4 regions of the Serpentinimonas maccroryi genome follow, and region 1 is predicted to be linked to each of the others. Evidence: predicted binding sites of a transcription regulator. Region 1 holds the regulator's gene; each other region holds the start of a gene.
The links. Region 1 encodes FNR, which switches genes on or off when oxygen is low (the NO sensors DNR and NnrR bind a similar motif). Its sites were predicted from a motif close to TTGATNNNNATCAA; they were not measured.

Region 2: the regulator FNR is predicted to act here: its motif matches at 3,030-3,043, upstream of SMCB_RS11895 (oxygen-binding di-iron domain-containing protein).
Region 3: the regulator FNR is predicted to act here: its motif matches at 2,894-2,907, upstream of SMCB_RS07645 (DUF3149 domain-containing protein).
Region 4: the regulator FNR is predicted to act here: its motif matches at 2,122-2,135, upstream of SMCB_RS02525 (bacteriohemerythrin).

Annotation. Positions count from the first base shown of each region.
Region 1 covers NZ_AP014569.1:1,305,730-1,311,017, reverse strand. The annotation lists gene ccoP (cytochrome-c oxidase, cbb3-type subunit III) at 1-460, shown strand, start outside; gene ccoG (cytochrome c oxidase accessory protein CcoG) at 485-1,918, shown strand; gene SMCB_RS06030 (hypothetical protein) at 1,992-2,294, shown strand; gene fnr (fumarate/nitrate reduction transcriptional regulator Fnr) at 2,344-3,063, opposite strand; gene hemN (oxygen-independent coproporphyrinogen III oxidase) at 3,213-4,592, shown strand; gene SMCB_RS06015 (sulfite exporter TauE/SafE family protein) at 4,631-5,288, shown strand, end outside.
Region 2 covers NZ_AP014569.1:2,596,097-2,601,384, forward strand. The annotation lists gene SMCB_RS11875 (response regulator) at 1-96, opposite strand, end outside; gene recA (recombinase RecA) at 316-1,374, shown strand; gene recX (recombination regulator RecX) at 1,421-1,915, shown strand; gene SMCB_RS11890 (3-deoxy-7-phosphoheptulonate synthase) at 1,916-3,019, opposite strand; gene SMCB_RS11895 (oxygen-binding di-iron domain-containing protein) at 3,148-3,915, shown strand; gene SMCB_RS11900 (putative bifunctional diguanylate cyclase/phosphodiesterase) at 3,912-5,288, shown strand, end outside.
Region 3 covers NZ_AP014569.1:1,656,826-1,662,113, forward strand. The annotation lists gene petA (ubiquinol-cytochrome c reductase iron-sulfur subunit) at 9-605, opposite strand; gene pdxA (4-hydroxythreonine-4-phosphate dehydrogenase PdxA) at 766-1,788, opposite strand; gene SMCB_RS07640 (Nif3-like dinuclear metal center hexameric protein) at 1,785-2,585, opposite strand; gene SMCB_RS07645 (DUF3149 domain-containing protein) at 2,643-2,828, opposite strand; gene SMCB_RS07650 (S1C family serine protease) at 2,938-4,101, shown strand; gene tatC (twin-arginine translocase subunit TatC) at 4,132-4,923, opposite strand; gene tatB (Sec-independent protein translocase protein TatB) at 4,941-5,288, opposite strand, start outside.
Region 4 covers NZ_AP014569.1:549,878-555,165, reverse strand. The annotation lists gene SMCB_RS02530 (Rne/Rng family ribonuclease) at 1-2,064, shown strand, start outside; gene SMCB_RS02525 (bacteriohemerythrin) at 2,172-2,714, shown strand; gene SMCB_RS02520 (VC0807 family protein) at 2,720-3,412, shown strand; gene SMCB_RS02515 (alpha-hydroxy acid oxidase) at 3,546-4,700, shown strand; gene soxZ (thiosulfate oxidation carrier complex protein SoxZ) at 4,707-5,021, opposite strand; gene soxY (thiosulfate oxidation carrier protein SoxY) at 5,110-5,288, opposite strand, start outside.

The DNA of each region.
Region 1 (5,288 bases):
CGACGCCCGCGGCAGCCTGACCTTCCCCAATCTGACCGACAAAGACTGGATTTGGGGTGGCGACCCCGAGGCCATCAAAGTCTCGATCACCCAAGGTCGGGTAGCGGTCATGCCGCCCTTGGCCGAAGCCGTGGGTTCGCCCGAAGACGTGCTCAACGTGGCGCACTACGTGTTGAGCCTCTCGGGCGCGCCGCACGACAGCGTGCGGGCAGCCGCCGGCAAGGCCAACTTTGCCACCTGCATCGCCTGCCACGGCGCCGAAGGCAAGGGCAACTATCTGATCGGTGCCCCCAACCTGACCGACGACATCTGGCTGCATGGTTTTGGGGTCGATGCCGTGGTGCGCAGCATCAACGAAGGTATCATGAACGTCATGCCGCCGCAAAACGTGTTGCTGTCCGAGCAGCAGATTCATGTGTTGACCGGCTACGTGTGGGCCAAATCCAACCCTCCGCAATAAAACCGATTCGGCGTCGTTCCTCAATTGTCAAATAGCACCCAACCGGATGGCGGCAACTCAGCCGCCAGACCAGACGAAATCGAGATATCGCTCTACGCCGATCGGCAAAAGATCTACCCACGTTCCGTCGCGGGGTTCTTTACCAACTGGCGCTGGGCCATGGTCTGGCTGACACAGATCGTTTTTTATGGCCTGCCCTGGTTGCAATGGAATAACCGGCAGGCTGTTTTGTTTGACCTCGAAGAGCGGCGTTTCTACCTCTTCAACCTCGTGCTCTACCCGCACGACCTGATTTACCTCACCGGTCTGCTGGTGATCTCGGCCCTGGCCTTGTTCCTGTTTACGGCCGTGGCCGGACGCCTGTGGTGCGGTTTTGCTTGCCCGCAGACGGTTTACACCGAAATTTATCTGTGGATGGAAAAGCTGGTCGAAGGCGACCGCACGGCCCGCATGCGGCTCGATCAATCCGGCCATACGCTGGAGAAATACGGCAAAAAAACCCTCAAGCAACTGCTATGGATCGCCTTTGGCTTGTGGACCGGCTTTACCTTTGTGGGTTACTTCACCCCCATCGAACAGCTCTGGCTGGCGGTCTGGCAGGCCGAGCTCGGGCCTTGGCAAAGCTTCTGGATTTTGTTTTATGGCTTTGCCACCTACGGCAACGCCGGCTACATGCGCGAACTGGTGTGCAAGCACATGTGCCCCTACGCGCGTTTCCAGAGCGCGATGTTCGACCGCGACACCCTGGTCGTGACCTACGATGCGCAGCGCGGTGAGCCGCGTGGCCGCCGCTCGCGCCAAGCCGATCTGTCGCTGCTCAAATTGGGCTCGTGCGTCGATTGTTCGCTCTGCGTTCAGGTTTGCCCCACCGGCATCGACATCCGCAAGGGCTTGCAGTACGAATGCATAGGTTGCGGCTCCTGCGCCGACGTCTGCGATCAAGTCATGGACAAGGTCGGTTACCCCAAGGGCTTGGTGCGCTTCACCACGCAAAACGGGCTCGAGCAGGGCTGGACCTCGGCCCAGATGTGGCGCCGCGTGCTGCGGCCGCGGGTTTTGGCCTACGGTGCCATTTTGCTGCTCATCACCGTGGCGCTGTTCACCAGTTTGTACCTGCGCACACCGCTCAAGCTCGACGTCATCCGCGACTCGACCATTTTGTCGCGTGTGGTGCAACAAGGCTACGTGGAAAACGTTTACACGCTGCGCATGCTCAACGCCACCGAGCAAGAGCAACCCTTGCGTCTGGTGGTGCACGGTTTGCCGGGTTTGCAAGTGATCTCCGAGACCGAATTCTCCCTCGCGCCTACGGGTGCGCGGGCGCTGGCGGTGACGGTTCGTGTGCCGCCGGGCAGCAGCGCGCCGGGCATGCACCCGATCCACTTCGAGGTGCAATCTTTGGGTGCCGAACCCATGACGGTGCGCCAAGACTCGGTCTTTATGATGCCGCGTCAATGAACACCGTTGCAGCCACACAGGTTTTTTGTGCCTGCGCCTGAACTTTTAGCCTCCAGACCTACACTCAAATACCATGAGCACTGCCCAAGCCGCCCCAGCCCCGACCAAGCCTGCCCCTTGGTACCGTGAGCCTTACACGTGGTTGGTGTTTGGTCTGCCGGCTGCATCGATTGCGCTGTCGCTCGCCTTGGTCGTCACCGCCGTCAAAAACCGCGACCCGGTGCTGGACCGCAATGCGCCCATGGTGCCAGCTGATCAACGCCGTTTGCAGATGATGACGCCCGAACAGCGCGCCACCTACTTGGCTAGCCTGCGCCCGGCACGCGAAGCGCGCAACCACGCTGCCAGCCCCGAGGTCCCGCCGCCACGGCAGTAGGGTGCCCTGCAAAGCGGCGCCTCGTGGCACACGAGCAGAGCCTAGGCCCCTAGTTGCGCATCGGCGGGTTCACCAGCCGCTCCAGCGCCTGCGTGTCTTTGATCAGCACGTAGCGCTGGCGCACGTCGATGATGCCGTCTTCCATGAAGCGCGAAAAGGTGCGGCTCACGGTCTCGAGCTTCATGCCCAGGTAGCTGCCGATCTCTTCGCGCGTCATGCGCAGCACCAGTTCAGACTGCGAAAACCCGCGCGCGTGCAGCCGCTGCACCAAATTGAGCAAAAAGGCCGCCAGCCGCTCCTCGGCGCGCATGGTGCCCAGCAGCAGCATCACGCCCTGGTCGCGCACGATCTCGCGGCTCATGATCTTGTGCACATGGTGCTGCAAGGCGCTGAACTCGCGCGACAGTTGCTCGATGCGGTCAAAGGGCAGCACACAGACCTCGGCGTCTTCGAGCGCGATCGCGTCGCAGGCGTGCTGGTCGTGCACGATGCCGTCCATGCCGATGATCTCGCCCATCATCTGAAAACCGGTGACTTGGTCGCGCCCGTCGGCGCTGGTGATGCAGGTCTTGAAAAAACCCGAGCGCACCGCGTACAGTGCGGTGAAGGCTTCGCCCGCGCTGAACAGGGACGCTCCGCGTTTGATGCGGCGCCGATTCGATATGATCTGATCGAGATGCTCCAGCTCTTGCGGTTTGAGCCCCATAGGCAAGCACAACTCGCGCAGATTGCAGCCTGAACAGGCGACTTTGATGCTCTGAATATCCATGTAAGCGCGGCCAAATAGTGCGCGAAGCTTAACCCATGTGCTGCCGTGTGGGGCGCGCGTCAAAGAAAACAAAAAATGGGCTCGACTTGACTCAGGTCAAGGGTGAGGGGGGATGTTCGGTGCATATTCTCGCACCAGGAGAAATTTTAGTGAAACCTGTCATCGACGAGGGGTTGCTGCGGCGTTTTGACGTGCCCGGCCCCCGTTACACCTCATACCCGACCGCCGACCGCTTCGTCGAAGCCTTTGGCGAGCAAGACTATGTGCAGGCTTTGCGCCAGCGCCATGCCGGCTCGCTGGCCTTGCCACTGTCGATCTATGTCCACATCCCGTTTTGCGATTCGCTGTGCTACTACTGCGCGTGCAACAAGGTCATCACCAAGCACCACAGCAAGTCGGCCGAGTACCTGCGCTACCTCACGCGCGAGCTCGAGTTGCAGTGCCGCCATCTGGGCTCGGGCCACAGCGTGTCGCAGATGCACCTCGGCGGCGGCACCCCGACCTTCATGTCGGACGAGGAGCTCAGCGATCTGGTGGCGATGGTGCAGCGCCACTTCAAGCTGGTGCCGGGGGGCGAGTATTCGATCGAGGTCGATCCGCGCACCGTGACCCCTGCGCGGCTGGAGCACCTGCACCGCCTGGGTTTCAACCGCCTGAGTTTTGGCGTGCAGGATTTTGACCCCACGGTGCAAAAGGCCGTGCACCGCATCCAGCCCGCCGAGCAGGTGTTCGACTTGGTGGCGGCGTCGCGGCGCATCGGCTTCGAATCCGTCAACGTCGATCTGATCTACGGCCTGCCGCAGCAAACGCCCGAGTCGTTTCGCCACACGCTGGAGCGCGTGCGCGAGCTGCGCCCAGACCGCATTGCGCTCTACGCCTACGCGCATTTGCCGGCACGCTTCAAGCCGCAGCGGCGCATCGTGGCCGCCGAACTGCCACCGGCAGCCGACAAGTTGGCCATGCTCTCGATCTCGCTCGAGATCTTCAACCAAGCGGGTTACGTCTATGTGGGCATGGACCACTTCGCGCTGCCCACCGATGCCTTGGCGGTGGCCAAGCGCCAGGGGCGGCTGCACCGCAATTTTCAGGGCTACAGCACGCAGCCCGACTGCGATTTGATCGCCCTCGGGGTCTCGGCCATCGGCCGCATCGGGGCCACCTACAGCCAGAACGCCAAGACGCTCGAAGAGTACTACGACCACCTCGACCAAGGGCGGCTGCCGATCGTGCGTGGGCTGGCGCTGAGCCGCGACGACCTGCTGCGTCGCGCCGTGATCATGGCGCTGATGTGTCAGGGGCGGGTGGATTTCGAGGCTGTCGGTCTGGCGCACCTGATCGAGTTCAAAAGCTATTTTGAACCCGAGCTGGAGCGCTTGCGCGAGTTCGAAGCGATGGGTTTGCTGCGCCTGAGCGCGGGCAGCATAGAAGTCAGCGACACCGGCTGGTACTTGGTGCGCGCCATCGCCATGCAGTTCGACAAGCACCTGCAGCAAGACCGCGACCGGGCGCGCTTCTCCAAAATCATTTGATCGCTGCAACGCCGCTGCCAAGCTGCTAGAGTCGGCCCATGTTTGAATCGATGCTGCTTTCGGCACTGGTGATGGGGCTGGTGGGCGGCCCGCACTGCATCGCCATGTGCGGCGCGGCCTGCGCCGGCATTGCCCACGCCGGCGAGCCGCGGCGCGTGCGCGCTTTGCTCACCTTCCAGTTCAGCCGCCTGATAGGCTACGCGCTGCTGGGCGCGCTGGCCGCTGGCACCGTGCAGGGCTTGGCTTGGATGGGGCAGCACACCGCCATCATCCGCCCGCTCTGGACGCTGATGCACGTGGCGGCGCTGCTGCTGGGGCTGGTGCTGCTGTTGCAGGCGCGCCAGCCGGCCTTCATCGAGGGCTGGGCCCAAGGGGTGTGGCGGCGTGCGCGCCCGCTCATGAACCGGCTCGGCCCCAAAGCGCCGGCGGTGCTGGGCGTGGGCTGGGCGCTCATGCCCTGCGGGCTGTTGTATTCGGCGCTGCTGGTGGCCTCGCTGTCGGCCAGCGTGGTCAACGGCGCCGCCATCATGGCCGCTTTTGCGCTGGGCACCATGGTCTCGCTCACGGCAGCGCCGTGGCTGCTGCTCAAGCTCAAAGACGCGCGCAGCGGCGGCTGGGGCATCCGGCTGGCGGGTCTGGCGCTGGTGCTGGTCTCGAGCGCGGCGCTGTGGATGGGCATCGCGCACCCCACGGGTT
Region 2 (5,288 bases), 1.3 Mb from region 1:
ACTGGTGACGTGATCCACGGCAGCGCCGGTGCCGCGCAGGGTGCGCAACAATCCGTCGGCCAGCACCTGGTCGTCTTCGGCGATGAGGATGCGCATGGTTTGGGTCTCGTGCCTGGTTGGGGGGTGGAATGTGGCGGCAGGCTGATGGCCGATCGACTGCGATGGATTTTAGGCTGCGGCGCCGTGGTGGGCAAGATATTTGAGGCGCCAGCCCCGACAAGCCGCTGCGGCGTGGTTAAACTGGCGGGCAGTAGGGGGGCCTGTGGGCCTGCCGGTTTTGCGCGCGCGCGCCCATCCTTTTTTGGAGATTCGTCTATGAGTTCGAGCACCAAGGCAGCAGACAACGACAAAGCCAAGGCCCTGCAGGCGGCGCTGGCGCAAATCGACAAGCAGTTCGGCAAGGGCACGATCATGCGCTTGGGCGAGGGCGAGGTGGTGGCCGACATCCAAGTCTGCTCGACCGGTTCGCTGGGGCTGGATGTGGCGCTGGGCGTGGGCGGGCTGCCGCGCGGGCGCGTGATCGAAATCTACGGCCCCGAGAGCTCGGGCAAGACCACGCTCACGCTGCAAGTGATCGCCGAGATGCAAAAAATTGGCGGCACCTGCGCCTTCATCGATGCCGAGCACGCGCTGGATGCGCAGTATGCGCAAAAACTGGGCGTGAATTTGCAAGAGCTGCTCATCAGCCAGCCCGACACCGGCGAGCAGGCGCTGGAGATCGTCGATGCGCTGGTGCGCTCGGGAGCGGTCGATCTGATCGTGGTCGATTCGGTGGCCGCGCTCACGCCCAAGGCCGAGATCGAGGGCGACATGGGCGACAGCCTGCCCGGGCTGCAGGCGCGGCTGATGAGCCAGGCTTTGCGCAAGCTCACCGCCACGATCAAGAAAACCAACTGCATGGTGATTTTCATCAACCAGATTCGGATGAAGATCGGCGTCATGTTCGGCAGCCCCGAGACCACCACCGGCGGCAACGCGCTCAAGTTTTATGCCTCGGTGCGGCTCGACATCCGGCGCACCGGCTCGATCAAGAAGGGCGAAGAGGTGATCGGCTCCGAGACCAAGGTCAAGGTGGTGAAAAACAAGGTGGCGCCGCCCTTCAAAACGGCCGAGTTCGACATTCTGTACGGCGAAGGCATCAGCCGCCTGGGCGAGATCGTGGACCTCGGGGTGCTGCACAAAGTGGTGGACAAGTCCGGGGCTTGGTACGCTTACGGCGGCGAAAAAATCGGCCAAGGGCGCGAGAACTCGCGCGAGTTTTTGCGCGAGAACCCGGCGCTGGCGCGCGAGATCGAAAACAAAATTCGCGCGCTGCTGGCGGTGCCGGAGCGTGAGTCGGTGCCGACCGGCGAGGTACCGTTCGAGGCCGACTGATCGGTTGGCCTGAAGCAGGCGTTGCAAGGCCGGCCCCGTGGTGGCGATGTCCCTGAAGGCGCGGGCGCTGCGTGCGCTGGCGCAGCGCGAGCACAGCCGCCTCGAGCTGGCGCGCAAATTGCGGCCCTACGCCGACGCGGAGCAAGCGCCGGCCGCGCTGGAGGTACTGCTCGACGAGCTGCAGGCGCAGGGTTGGCTGAGCGATGCGCGCTTTGCCGAGGCCTTGAGCCGCAACCGCGCCGAGCGCCAAGGGGTGGCGCGCATCCGCGCCGAGCTGCGCCAGCGTGGGGTGGATGCGGGGCAGGTGGAGCGCGCCACCGCCGTGCTGGCCGCGACCGAGGCCGAGCGGGCGCAGCAGGTGTGGCAAAAAAAGTTTGGCCAGCCTGCACGCGACGCCGCCGAGCGTGCGCGCCAGATTCGTTTTTTGCTCGGGCGCGGCTTTGACACCGGTTTGGCCTGCCGCGTGGTGCCCAAGCCGCAGCCACGCGCAGCAGGGCAGCAAGAAAACCCGGAAGAGGGCGGCCTTGAGGAAGGCCTGTGATCAGCCGCCGCTGCGTGTGCGGCGCTGGCGCACGGCGACGGCCAGTTCGTGCAGCAGCGGCACGGTGTGCTCAAACCCCAGGCAGGCGTCGGTGAGCGAGACGCCGTGGCGCAGCGCTTGCCCGGGCACGATGTCTTGCCGCCCTTCGTGCAGGTGGCTCTCGATCATCAGACCCATGATGCGCCGCTCGCCGGCGCTGATTTGCGCCGCCACGTCGGCACCGACCTCGAGCTGGCGCTGCGGCTGTTTACGGCTGTTGGCGTGCGAGCAGTCGATCATCAGTTGCTCGCGCAGGCCGGCGGCGCGCAGGCGCCCGCAGGCAGCGGCCACGTCGGCGGCGCTGTAGTTGGGCTGGGGGCCGCCGCGCAAAATGATGTGGCAGTCGGCGTTGCCACGGGTCTCGAAGATCGCCGCTAGTCCCATCTTGGTCATGCCCATGAAGGCGTGCGCGGCGGCGGCGGCCTGCAGCGCATCGACCGCCACTTGCACCCCGCCGTCGGTGCCGTTCTTGAAGCCCACCGGGCAGCTCAGGCCGCTGGCGAGCTGGCGGTGGCTCTGGCTCTCGGTCGTGCGCGCGCCGATCGCGCACCAAGTCACCAAATCGCTGATGAACTGCGGTGAGAGCAGATCGAGGAACTCGGTGCCCACTGGCAGCCCGAGCGCCAGGATGTCGAGCAGCAACTGGCGCGCGCGCTCCAGCCCTTCGTTGATGGCAAAACTGCCGTCGAGGTGCGGGTCGTTGATGTAGCCCTTCCAGCCCACGGTGGTGCGCGGTTTTTCGAAATAAACCCGCATCACCAGCAGCAACTCGCCTTCCAGCGCCGCCGCCTGGGCCTGCAGCAGGCGCGCGTATTCGAGCGCCTGCTCGTGGTCGTGGATCGAGCACGGGCCCACGATCACCAACAGCCGGTCGTCGTGCCCATGCAGCAGGCGCGCGATGGCCGCGCGGCTGCGCTCGACCAAGGTCGCGCTGGCCTCGGGCAACGGCAGCCACTCTTGCAGCAGCGCCGGCGTGATCAGCGGGCGCACGGCGGCGATGCGCAGGTCGTCGATGCGGGTGTGGTCTAGGGTGGCGGGCCGGACGTGGGCGGGGACGTGGGTCATGGGTGATGCATGGATAGAAGTCAAAATGGAAGGCAAGCGTAAGAAATGCTTGTGGCCGCTGGCTATACTGCGCGGGTCTTGGCTGGATTAAGCCGCATTTTGTTCAAAACAAGGCCGTTGGGTAGCGTATGCACAACATCGAACTGTACGACAAACACGACCACCGCTTCATTTTGCTCAACGAGAGCGATCCGGGGCAAGAAGACGGTGTGCGCTCGAACCAATACCTAGTGCAGCACGGCAACGCCGGCGCGTTGCTGGACCCGGGTGGCTTTGGCGTCATGCCGCGCGTGCTCACCGAGCTGCTGCGCTACGGCGCGCCGGACCAGATCAAGGCCATCATCCTATCGCACCAAGACCCGGACATCGTGGGCGGGATCGCCACGTGGCTCGAATTGACCACGGCCCCGGTGTACATCTCGCGCATCTGGACCCGCTTCGTGCCGCATTACGGCATCGAGGAGATGGGGCGCTTCATCGGCGTGCCAGACACGGGCATGTCGCTGACGCTGGCGCCGGGCTTTGAGCTCGAGCTGGTGCCGGCGCATTTTCTGCACTCCGAAGGCCAGATCAACGTCTATGACCCGCTGGCCAAGGTCTTGTTCAGCGGTGACATCGGCGCCGCCATGATGCCCAACGACGACGACGTACCCTTTGTCGATGATTTCGCCGCCCATCTGCCGCACATCGTCGGTTTTCACCGCCGCTACATGTGCGGCAACCGCGCCGCCCGTTCTTGGGTGCAGCGCGTGCGCCAGCTCGACATCCACATGTTGGCGCCCCAGCACGGCCCGATTTATCGCGGTGCCGCCGTCCCGGCTTTTCTCGACTGGTTCGAGCAACTGCAATGCGGCATGGATCTGTTGCCCGAAATCTTGGCCGAGGTCGAGCTGTGAACGCGGCCGCGCCGCCACCGCAGCCGGCCAGCATTGCGGAGCTGCGGTTGTATGTGTTGCAGCGCTTTGCCTCCTTGCTCGAAGGCCAGATGCGCACCCAAGCCCTGAGCAACGCGATCTCGCAGATGGTCGCTGGGGTGCAGAGCGACGTGATGCTCAATCTGCGCCAGACCTTGGCAGCACTGGAGCCGATCGACATGCCAGAGGCCAGCCGGGGCCCCTTGCTGGCCGGGCTCGAGCAGGCCTTGCAACGCTGCCGCAACCTCGAGGCGGCGCTGCCGCTGCTGGTGCAGGCGCGGCAAAGGCGCGGCGCCGACAACCGCAGCGACTTGCTCAGCATTTTGCTGCGCTTTGACGACACGGCGCAAAAGCTGTCCGGGACCCTGGTGCAAAAAGACCTGCTCGAGCGCCAGAGTGCGGTGCTGGAGCAGATCATCCTCTCGCACGAAAACGTGACCCAGTGGAAGCTGTTCGTGCAAAACATCTTGTGCAGTTTCCAGCGCATCTTTCCGTTTCAGTTTTTCTTCATCGCCTTTAGCGAGGGGCACGGGCTGTCGCTTAACCTCTACTACGTGGGCAACCCGAGCGCCGAGAACAAGCAGTTGGCGCGTGAGCGCCTGACCCGGCAGATGCTGCACGAATTGCGCTTGCCATCCGACAGTGCCGTCGATATCGAGGAGTTCGAGATTGAGCCGATGGAGCCACAAAAACCGATCGACGACGTCGAGATGATCACGGTGGCTGTGCCCGAAATCCACAACCTCAACCTCGCGGGCCTGCTCGGGGTGGCCTATGCCAGCGCCCACCACCCCGAGCCACAGGAGATCGCCATCATCCGCTCGATTCTGGCGGTGATGGTGATGGTGGTGGGTTCGAGCAAGGCGCTCGGGCGCACCCTGTCGGAGCTGGAGTACTACTCGACCCACGACCCGCTGACCGGCTTGCACAACCGGCGCTATTTCGGCGAAATGCTCGATTACGAGGTCGGGCGCTCGACGCGCCACCGGCACGAGTTCTCGCTCCTGATGCTGGATTTGGACGACTTCAAAGACGTCAACGACACTTGGGGCCACCCTTGCGGCGACCAGGTGCTGCGCCGCATCGCCGAATGCCTGCTGCTCGAGACCCGCAAGGGCGACTTGACCGCGCGCTTGGGCGGTGATGAGTTCATCCTGATGCTGACCGAAACCGGGGCCGCCGGCGCCCAAGTGGCGGCAGAAAAACTGCGCGAACGGCTCAAGGGCATCAGCTACACGGCGCCCGACGGCAAGGGCTTTCACGTCACAACCTCGGTCGGGGTCGTGACCTTTCCCCACGATGCCGACACCGTGTCCGATTTGATGGCTGGCGTGGACATGGGCCTGTACCGCGCC
Region 3 (5,288 bases), 350 kb from region 1:
GCGCGCCTTCAGGCTTGTTGGTCTTCGCCCACCAAAATCATGGTGTCGCTCAGGTACATGTGGGGCGGGATTTCGAGGTTGTCGGGCGCCGGCATGTTGGCAAACACGCGCCCGGACAAATCAAAGGCCGAACCGTGGCAGGGGCAGAAAAAACCGCCCGGCCAATCGGCCGGCAACCCCGGCTGGTCGCCCGTGGCAAAACGCGAGGTGGGCGAACAGCCGAAGTGTGTGCACACGCCGACAGCCACCAGAAACTCGGGCTTGATCGAGCGGTGCCGGTTGAGTGCGTATTCGGGCGTGGGGAAGACGCGGCGCTCGGATTCGGGGTCGGCCAGACGCGGCTCGACGACCTCAAGCGAGGCGATCATTTCGGGCGTGCGGTGCAGCACCCAAACCGGGCGCCCACGCCACTCGACCACCATTTTTTCGCCCGGGGCCAAGCGGGAAATATCCACCTCAACCGAGGCCCCGGCCGCTCGCGCACGCGCAGAGGGTTGAAAGGAACTGACGAAGGGGACGGCGACCGCAGCTGCCCCCACGCCGCCCATGGCGCAGGTGGAAATCAGCCAAACACGGCGACCGTTGTCTACGGCGGCTTCGCTCATGGGAATCTTTCTGTGACGTGAGGACTCGGGAGTCGGGGCGAAAAACCAGCGCAGCCGCTTCAACGCCCCAAAACACACCGGATTGTAAGGGATTGAAACCAGCCCACACCCAAGACCCTTGGCAGCACTAGGTGACCGACCGCCTATGGCACGGCCCCGCCTACGGGAGGCCGTCTGGGTGCGCCAGCGCGGCGCGCAGCGCGGCCAGCAGGCTGGACGGGTCGGCGTTCCCATTGCCGGCCAAATCGAAGGCGGTGCCGTGGTCTGGGCTGGTGCGCAAAAAAGGCAAGCCCAAGGTGGTGTTGATGCCCTGCTCCAGCCCCAGGTACTTGACCGGGATCAGCCCTTGGTCGTGGTACATGGCCAGCACCACGTCGAACTCGCCACGGCGTGCGCGCATGTACACGGTGTCGGGGGCAAAGGGGCCTTGGGCGTCAATGCCCTCCGCCTGCGCGGCCGCGATGGCCGGCGCGATGTGCTCGATCTCTTCGCGCCCAAACAGCCCGCCCTCGCCCGCGTGTGGGTTCAGGCCCGCCACCGCGATGCGGCACCGCGGGCGAGACAGCACCTGCACAAAATGCCGGTGCGTGAGCTGCAGGGTTTGCAACACCTGCGCGTGGGTCACGGCGTCAATGGCGGCGCGCAAGGGCAGGTGCACGCTCACCAGCACGGTGTGCAGCTCGGCGTTGGAGAGCATCATGCGCACCGGCAGCTGCTCCACGGTGCAGCCCACATGCGCCGCCGCCAGCGCCTGCAGCATCTCGGTGTGGCCGGGGTGGTGGATGCCGGCGGCGTGCCACGCCCCTTTGTGGATGGGGGCGGTGACCAGCGCCGCCGCTTCGCCTTTCAACACCGCCGCCGTAGCCACTTCGACAGCGCTGGCCGCAGCGCGCCCGGCCGCAGCGCTCACTTGGCCCAAGGGCGGCAGTTCGGCCATGGCTGGCAAGGGCAGCAGCGGCACACAGCGCGGTGGCAGATCGGCCGCCTGCTGCCAGTGCTCCAGCACGGCCAGCGGCAACAGGCCACCGCTTTGGGCCACAGCGCGGCGCATCACGGCCAAGTCAGCCACCACCACGCAGCGGCTGGACCAGCTAGGCTGCAAGCGAAACACCTGAGCGATCAGCTCCGGCCCCACACCGGCCGGGTCGCCCATGCTGATGGCGATGGGGCGCGGCGCGTTCATGCCGGGTTGTCGATGTCGATGAACTGGTGCGTCAGGCCCAGCTCGGCCGCCACGGCCGCCCCCAGCGCCGGGGCGCCGTAACGCTCGGTGGCGTGGTGGCCGCATGCCAGATAGGCCACCCCGCACTCGCGCGCCAGGTGGGTTTGCGGCTCGGACAGTTCGCCGGTGATAAAGGCATCGGCCCCGGCGGCGATGGCCGCCTCGAAATAACTTTGCGCCCCGCCGCTGCACCACGCAATGCGGCGCAAGGGGCGACCGGGGGCGGCGTCGATGAGCGTCACGGGCCGCCCCAGTTGCTGCTGCACGTGTGCCGCCAAGGAAAGGGCGTCGGGGCAATCGGTGTGGCCCACAAAGCCCAGATCTTGTTCGCCAAAGCGGCCCCAGCCGTCGGCCAGGGGGCTAAAGCCCAAGCGCTGCGCCAACTGGGCGTTGTTGCCCAAGCTGGGGTGGGCGTCGAGCGGCAGGTGGTAGGCCAGCAGGCTCACGTCGTGCGCCAGCAGCAGCGCCAGCCGCTGCTTCATCCAGCCGGTGACGCAGGCGCTTTGGCCGCGCCAAAACAGGCCGTGATGCACCAGAATGGCGTCGGCCCCGGCCGCGATGGCGCGCTCAATCAACTCGCGGCTGGCCGTAACGCCACTCACCAAATGGCGCACCTGCGCCCGACCCTCGACCTGCAAGCCGTTGGGGCCGTAGTCTTGAAAGCGCTCGGGTTGCAGCGTGGCGTCGAGGCGCTGCAGCAACACGCTGCGCTCGACGGCCGGTGCAGCGCAAGCGCTGGGAGCTAAAGATGTAAGCATGGCGCAACCCGCTAGGACACACAAGGTGCCCGATTGTCGCACCAGCCGCGCACGGGCTTAAGACTGCCCAGACGGGCGGCCCAGCGGGCTTTGTTTTTGGCGCTGCTTTTCTTCGCGCTCCGACTCGTCCATCTTGGTGACAAAATAGCGGTAAAACCACGCCGCCATGACGATCACACCGACGATGGTGACGATGCTAAGCAAACCGTAGGTGGTAGAGAACAGTTCATTCCAAGCCTCCATGACCCCTCCTTTCATGCGGGATTAACAGACAGCTTCGATTGGAAGCCAGCTCGATCGCCGGCGCCTTGACGCAGGTCAAACTGTACGCAAAAGACAAACCGATTCCAATATGAAACAAACCTGGCTGTTGTTTTCCCAAACCGTGACCGTGCTGCTGGCGGCTTGGTTCGTGGTGGCCACCTTGCAGCCGCAGTGGTTGCAGGGCCAGGCGCAGCTACGCACCGTGCCGCTGCTCGAAGCCGCCCCCGGCGCGGCCCGCAGCGAAGCGGTGGCCGCTGCCAGCCTGAGCGCTGCGGCCCAACTGGCGGCGCCGGCGGTGGTGAGCATCAGCGCCCGTCAGGCCCCACAGCGCCACCCGCACGCCGACGACCCGTGGTTTCGCTTCTTTTTTGGCGAACAGGCGCCGCGCTCGCCCCAAACCGGGCTGGGCTCCGGGGTGATCGTCAGCAGTGCCGGCCACGTGCTCACCAACCACCACGTGATCGACGGGGCCGAGGAAATCGAAATCCAACTCAGCGACGGCCGCCAGGCTCTGGCGCGGGTGGTGGGCACCGACCCCGACACCGACTTGGCGGTGCTGCAGATCGATCTGCCCGAGCTGCCGGTGGCGGTGCTGGGCGACTCCGACGCGCTGCGCGTGGGCGATGCGGTGCTGGCGATCGGCAACCCCTTTGGCGTCGGGCAGACCGTGACCAGTGGCATCGTCAGCGCATTGGGGCGCACGCAACTGGGCATCAACATCTTCGAGGACTTCATCCAGACCGACGCCGCCATCAACCCCGGCAACTCGGGCGGCGCGCTGGTCGACGTGCAAGGCCACCTGATCGGCATCAACACCGCCATCTTCACGCGCTCGGGCGGGTTCATGGGCATCGGTTTTGCCATCCCCACCTCCACCGCGCGCGAGGTGCTCCAGGCGATTGTGCGCGACGGCGCGGTGACGCGCGGCTGGATCGGGGTCGAGCCGCAAGCCATCACGCCAGACTTGGCGCAGCACTTTGGCTTGCGGCACCAGCGCGGCGTGATCATCATCGGCGTGCTGCGCGATGCCCCTGCGGCGCAGGCCGGGATTCGACCCGGCGATGTGGTGTTGAGCGTGGCCGGTCAGCCCGTACCCGATGTCGCGGCCCTGCTGGCGGCGGTGGCCGCCTTGCCCCCGGGGCAGCCGGCGCAGTTGGAAATCGAGCGCCGGGGCGAGCGCCTGGCGCTGCAGGTGACGCCGGGGCGGCGCCCTCCACCGCCCGCTTCGAATGCACCGGACAATGCGCGCTAGCTGCGGCGCTCTAAGTACCGCTCGCTTGGTTCAAGTTTTGTCCGCCGCCTCGGGTTCTTCGGGCGCCCGGCTGAACCGGCTGAACCAGCTTGCCCCCCAAATGCCCACCTGATACAGCAGGCACATCGGTATGGCCAGCGCCAGTTGCGAGATCACGTCGGGCGGCGTGACGATGGCGGCGATGACGAAGGCCAAGACGATGAAGTAGCCGCGAAAATCCTTGAGCTGCTGAATGGTCGCGAGGTTGAAGCGCACCAGCAGCATGACCACCACCGGCACCTGAAACGCCAGCCCAAAGGCCAAGTAGAGCGACAAAATCGCCTGCACGTAGGAGGCGATGTCGGGCGTGGCGGCGACGCTGTCCGGGGTGAAGCCCTGGATGAAAAAGAACATCTGGTCGAGCACAAAAAACTGCACGAACGCGATGCCCACGTAGGCCAGCATGCTGCCGATGAAGATCAGCGGCAGGGCAAAGCGCTTTTCGTGGCTGTACAAACCCGGAGCCACAAAGGCCCACATCTGGTACATGAGCCAAGGCAAGGCGACGATCATGGCCGACATCAACAACACCTTGAGCGGCACAAAGAACGGGCTGAAGACGCCGACGGCGATCAGCTTGGCGTCGGGCGGCATGTGGTTGCGGATGGGAACGGCGATGAAGTCGATCAAGCCACCCGGTCCGGGCCAGATCGCCAGCCCGATGGCACACAGCACCACGCCGGCCAAGCCGTAGAGGATGCGGTCGCGCAACTCGACCAGGTGCTGCACGAAGGGTTGCTCGGTGCCGGCGAGCTCATCGGCCTTGGGTGTGGGGTCTGCCATGGGGTGCTCGAGTGGGATCAACGCGAGGGCGTCATGGCGCTGGGGGCGACTGGGTAGGTTTTGGGCCGGTGGCGCGCCACCCGCGCCGCGCCCGACTGCACGAAGCTGCGCTGGCCGGTGCGCGCCTTGTACCACTTGGGCACCGCTTGCTGGCGCAACCTGAAGCTCTTTTTGGGGCGCGAAAACGGCGGATAGACCGAGTGCCCGAGCGAGTAAGCGGTGTGGGGGTCGATGCGCGGCGTGGTCTCGGATGCTTCAGGCGCACCGGAGCCCTCGAGCCCCGCCGTGGCCTCCATCCAATCTTTCTCGAAGCTGCCGACGCCGGATTGCACCTCGCGCGCCGCACCCTCGACCGATTCTTTCAT
Region 4 (5,288 bases), 760 kb from region 1:
GTAGAAAACCGCCTGCGCGATGCGCTGCGCCAAGACCGCGCCCGGGTGCAGTTCAGCGCCATCAGCAAATTTGGCCTGCTCGAAATGAGCCGCCAGCGCCTGCGCCCCACCTTGGCCGAAGGGGCCTCCATCCCCTGCCCGCGCTGCGGCGGCTCGGGCCACATCCGCGACACCGAGAGCTCGGCGCTGCAAATTTTGCGCGTGATCCAAGAAGAATCGCTCAAAGACGGCACCGCCGCCGTGTTCGTGCAGGTGCCGGTTGAAGTGGCAAGCTTTTTGCTCAACGAAAAACGCACCGAGATCACCAAGATCGAGCTGCGCCAGCGCATCAACGTGCTGCTGGTGCCCAACAAATCGCTCGACACCCCACACTACAAGCTCGAACGCCTCAAGCACGACGACCCGCGCCTCGACAAGCTCGACGCCAGCTACCGGCTGGCCGAAGAAATCGACGACGTGGCCACCGTGACCCGGCGCAGCCACGAGCGCGCCAACAAGCAAGAGCCGCTGATCAAGGGCGTGCTGCCCGACGGCCCGGCCCCGCAAGTGGCGGCCAAGGCCAGCCCAGGCGCTGGCGCAACCGGTGCGGCTGCGGTGGTGCCTCAGGCACCCACTGCGACACCAACCACCGCAGCCAGCGCGGGCGCAGCTGCGCACGGCGTGCCGGCCGCCGCCTCGAGCGGCTTCATGGCGTGGTTCAAGCGCTTGCTGGGCTTGGCACCGGCACCCGAGGCTGCGCCTGCAGCAGCACCGGCTGCCAGGCGCGCCGCAACGGCCGGCCCTGCTGCCACCAAGGCCGAGTCGCCACGCGGTCCACGCGGCGGCAGCGGCCGCGGTCGTGGCGGAGAACGCGGTGAACGCAGCGAGCGCGGGGAGCGTGTTGAACGCAGCAACCGCGCCGAAGGCGCTGCCGAAGCCGGTGCACGCACGGGCGAAGGCCGCCGCGGCGAGCGCACCGAGCGCCCCAGCCGCAACGAAGGGCGTACCGAAGGCCGCATCGAGGGCACAACAGAAGGCCGCGCCGAGCGCGGTGGCGCGCGCACCGAAGCCGGTGAGCGGCCCGAGCGCAGCGAAACCCGCCGCCCCAACCGCTCGGAGCGCGGCGAACGCGGCGAGCGGCCCGAGCGCGAGGGACGCCCTGAAAATACCAGCACCGAAGCCCAGCTGCCCAGCGCCACCGGCGAGGCCGACGGCCAAGCCAGCGCCAGCGCACCCGCCGATAACGTGCGGCGCGAGCGCAGCCGGGGCGGACGCGGCGAGGGCCGGCGCAGCGCCGCCGCGGCCGACACCAGCGCAGCCGTGGCGGACCCAACCGACGCCGACACCAGCGCCCAGCCGGCCTTGGCCGATGGCGCTGTAGCCCCAGAAAACGGCTCCAGCCAGCCAGCGGGCGAACGCGAGAACGAAGGCACGGGCGGGCGCCGCCGCAGCCGCGACCGCTTCGGCCGCGACCGGCGCGAACGCGCCAGCACCACCGAAGGCACCGAGGGCAGCGACGGCACCGAGACCAGCGAAGGTGGCACGGGGTACGCCACGCCCCTTGCAACGGCCGCCGCAGCCACCGCCAGCAACGCAGCTGCTGAACCCAGCGAGCAAGAGGATGCCACCCCGGCACGCTCGTACTTCAGCCGAGCCAGCAGCCAGCCCGCGCCCGCCGCGCCCACCTCAAGCCCCACTGCCGCTTCCAACGCAACGGCAAAGGCTGATGCAGCGACCGCTCAGCAGACCGATGCAGCAAGGAGCCAAAGCCAAGTACCGACCCCGACAGCGGCCACCGCACCTGCAGCACCAGCCCCGGCACCAGCTCCGGCTCCTGCCGCAGCCAGCGCGCCCTTCGTGCTGCCACTGCCCGAGCTCGAGGCGCTGGCCGTCCAAGCCGGTCTGCAATGGGTGCAGTCCGACCCGGCCCGCATCGAGCAGGCCCGCGCCGCCAGCGCCGCTCTGGTGCCGACGCCGCAGCTGCCGCGCCAGCCCAAACCGGTGCAACTGCCCGACGACGGCCCGCTGGTGCTGGTCGAAACCCGCCGCGACCTGCGCCAACTGGTGCTGCCACACGAAGGGTGAGGGTTACCCCCACGCTTGGCGCTTTCTGAACTTAATCCGGCTGCAGGACTCAGGCATTTGATGCGATTCAAGGCCTGTGCCATCAGCCGGCGCTATCCTGCAAAGCTATGAACACCGCCACCCTAGAGCCCACCACCAGCCCAGCAACCCCCACGGCGCCCGCACGCGAGTTCCCGCCCGTGCCCGATCTGCAGTGGTCCGAGGCGCTGCAAACGGGCGATGCGCGCATGGACGCCACGCACCAAGAAATGGTGGAGATGCTGGCGCGCCTGCGCGCCCTGCCGCCTGAGCAGCAGCTCGAACCCTACCGCGCACTGCTCGCGCACACCACCGAGCACTTCGCCCAAGAAGACCGCTGGATGCTGGCCAGCGGCTTCACCGCCGACAACTGCCACAGCCTGCAGCACAAAAGCGTGCTCGACACCCTCATCGCCGTCGAAGCGCACTTCCACCAAGGCGACCGCAGCATCATCACCCGCATGGCCGAGGCGCTGGTCGAGTGGCTGCCCCTGCACGCGCAGAGCATGGACGCCGGGCTGGCGCAGCACCTGCAAGCGCTGCAATTCGACACCCAAACCGAAACCCTGCCCGACCCCTCCCGGGTGCGCCCGGCGAGCATGAGCGGTTGCGGCAGCATCAGCTGCAGCTAAGCCCCATGACCGAGCGCAAACCCACCAGCCCCCTGACCGAGGTCCTGATCGCGGTCATCGTGCCGTCGATCATCCTGATGCAGCTCAGCGGCCCCGAAGACCTCGGGCCCGTCAACGCGCTGCTGTTGGCGCTGGCTTTTCCGCTCGGTTGGGGCGCGCGCGACCTGTGGCTGCAAAGCCGCATCAACCCCTTTGCCGTGCTGGGCTTGGTCAGCATCGGGCTCACCGGCGGCATCGGGCTGCTCGAGCTCGACGCCTTCTGGCTGGCCGTGAAAGAGGCCGCCATCCCCGGCCTGATCGGTTTGGTGGTCATCGGCTCCACCTGGACCCGCTACCCGCTCATCCGCACCGTGCTCTACCACCCGCGGCTGATCGATGTCGAGCGCGTGCAGGCGCAGTTGCAGCTGCGCGGTGCCCAAGCCGAATTTGAAGCCCGCCTGCTGCGCGCCACCTGGATGCTGGGCGCCACCTTCTTCTTTTCGGCCACCATGAACTTCATTCTGGCGCGCTGGATCGTGGTCAGCCCGGCCGGCACCACCGCCTTCAACGAAGAGCTCGGGCGCCTCACGCTCCTGAGCTACCCCATGATCGCCATCCCGGCCACGCTGATGATGCTGCTCGTGCTCTACTACATCGGGCGCGCCATCCACCAGCTCACCGGGCTCAAGCTGACCGAGTGCCTGCACACGGCGCAGTAAGCCACCCAAGTAAGCCCTCCAGCGCGACAGCAGCGCCATATTTCACGCCCCAGCAGCCGCTTTTCAATCGCCTAGGGCGGCCTTTGCTGCCCCCGGGCGCTACCATGCGGGATCACTCACAGGAGACCCGCCCATGACCGTCATCACCTGCGTCGAAGACCTGCGCCGCTTGGCCCAAAAGCGCGTGCCACGCATGTTTTACGACTACGCCGACAGCGGCTCGTGGACCGAAAGCACCTACCGCGCCAACGAGGCCGACTTCGTGCCCATCAAGCTGCGCCAGCGCGTGGCGGTCAACATGGAGGGCCGCAGCACCCGCAGCACCCTGATCGGCCAGGAGGTGGCGATGCCGGTCGCGCTCGCCCCCACCGGCCTGACCGGCATGCAGCACGCCGACGGCGAAATCCTCGCCGCCCGCGCCGCGCGCGCCTTCGGCGTGCCGTTCACGCTCTCGACCATGAGCATCTGCTCGATCGAAGACGTGGCCGAGCACGCCGGGCCTGGTTTCTGGTTTCAGCTCTACGTGATGCGCGACCGCGACTTCATCGAGCGCCTGATAGACCGCGCCAAGGCCGCCGGCTGCTCGGCGCTGGTGCTCACGCTGGATTTGCAAATTCTGGGCCAGCGCCACAAAGACCTCAAAAACGGCCTCTCGGCCCCGCCCAAACCCACCGTGGCCAGCGTGCTCGACCTGCTCAGCAAACCGCGCTGGTGTCTGGGCATGGCGGGCACCAAACGGCGCCAATTTGGCAACATCGTCGGCCACGTCAAGGGCGTGAGCGATATGTCGCAGCTCAGCGCCTGGACGGCGCAGCAGTTTGACCCCGGCCTGAGCTGGGCCGACGTCGAGTGGGTGAAGCAGCGCTGGGGCGGCAAACTGATCCTCAAGGGCATACAAGACGAAGCCGATGCCCGGCTGGCGGTGCAATCGGGGGCCGACGCGCTGATCGTGAGCAACCACGGCGGGCGCCAGCTCGACGGCGCCGAGAGCAGCATCCACGCCCTGCCCAAGATCGTAGCGGCCGTGGGCTCGCAGATCGAGGTGCACATGGACGGCGGCATCCGCAGCGGCCAAGACGTGCTCAAAGCGCGCGCATTGGGCGCTCGTGGCACCTACATCGGCCGCGCCTTCCTCTATGGCTTGGGGGCCCAAGGCCAAGCCGGCGTGAGCAAGGTGCTGGAGCTGATCCAGAAAGAGCTGGAGATCAGCATGGCCTTTACGGGCCACACCGACATCGACACCGTGGACCGCTCCATCCTGCTGCCCGGCACCTACCCGGTGGCTTGAGCCGGTTTAGGCGATCGCGGCTTCGTCGGTGCGGGTGCCGCCGCGGTTGTCGGTCCAGCGCACCGCCACCCGGTCGCCCTTGGCGGCGCCCCGGAAGCGAAACGTAAGCAAGGGGTTTTGCGCCACCGCCGTGCCCCACTGCGCGCTGAGCACGGCGCGCCCATTGTGGGTGGCCTCTACGAGGGTGATGTAGTGCGAGGGGATCGGGGCCCCGTCAGCGGTACGGCGCACGCCGGTTTCCATCGGGTGTTCCATGAGCACGCGCACGGTGGTCAGGCCGGCTTCTTCGGTGGCACGGATGCGCATCGGTCGGGTGGACATGGCTGCTGGCTCCTATGACTGCAAGGTTGTGGCGCGGGGTGGGTGGGTGGGGTGTGGGCTTTATGCGGACTTTGCGCGGGCTTTGCGATCAGGCGCCGCAGCCGCCCAAGGTCACCCGCGTGCTCTTGGTGGCCGAAAACAGCTGCCCATTGGAGCGCACCACGGCCACGATGTTGCTGCTTTGGCCCATGCGGATGCGGATCTGCACCTCGGGCTCGGTGCCCGGCGCAAGGGTGAACGCAGCCAGCAGCGGAAACGGGTTGTCCT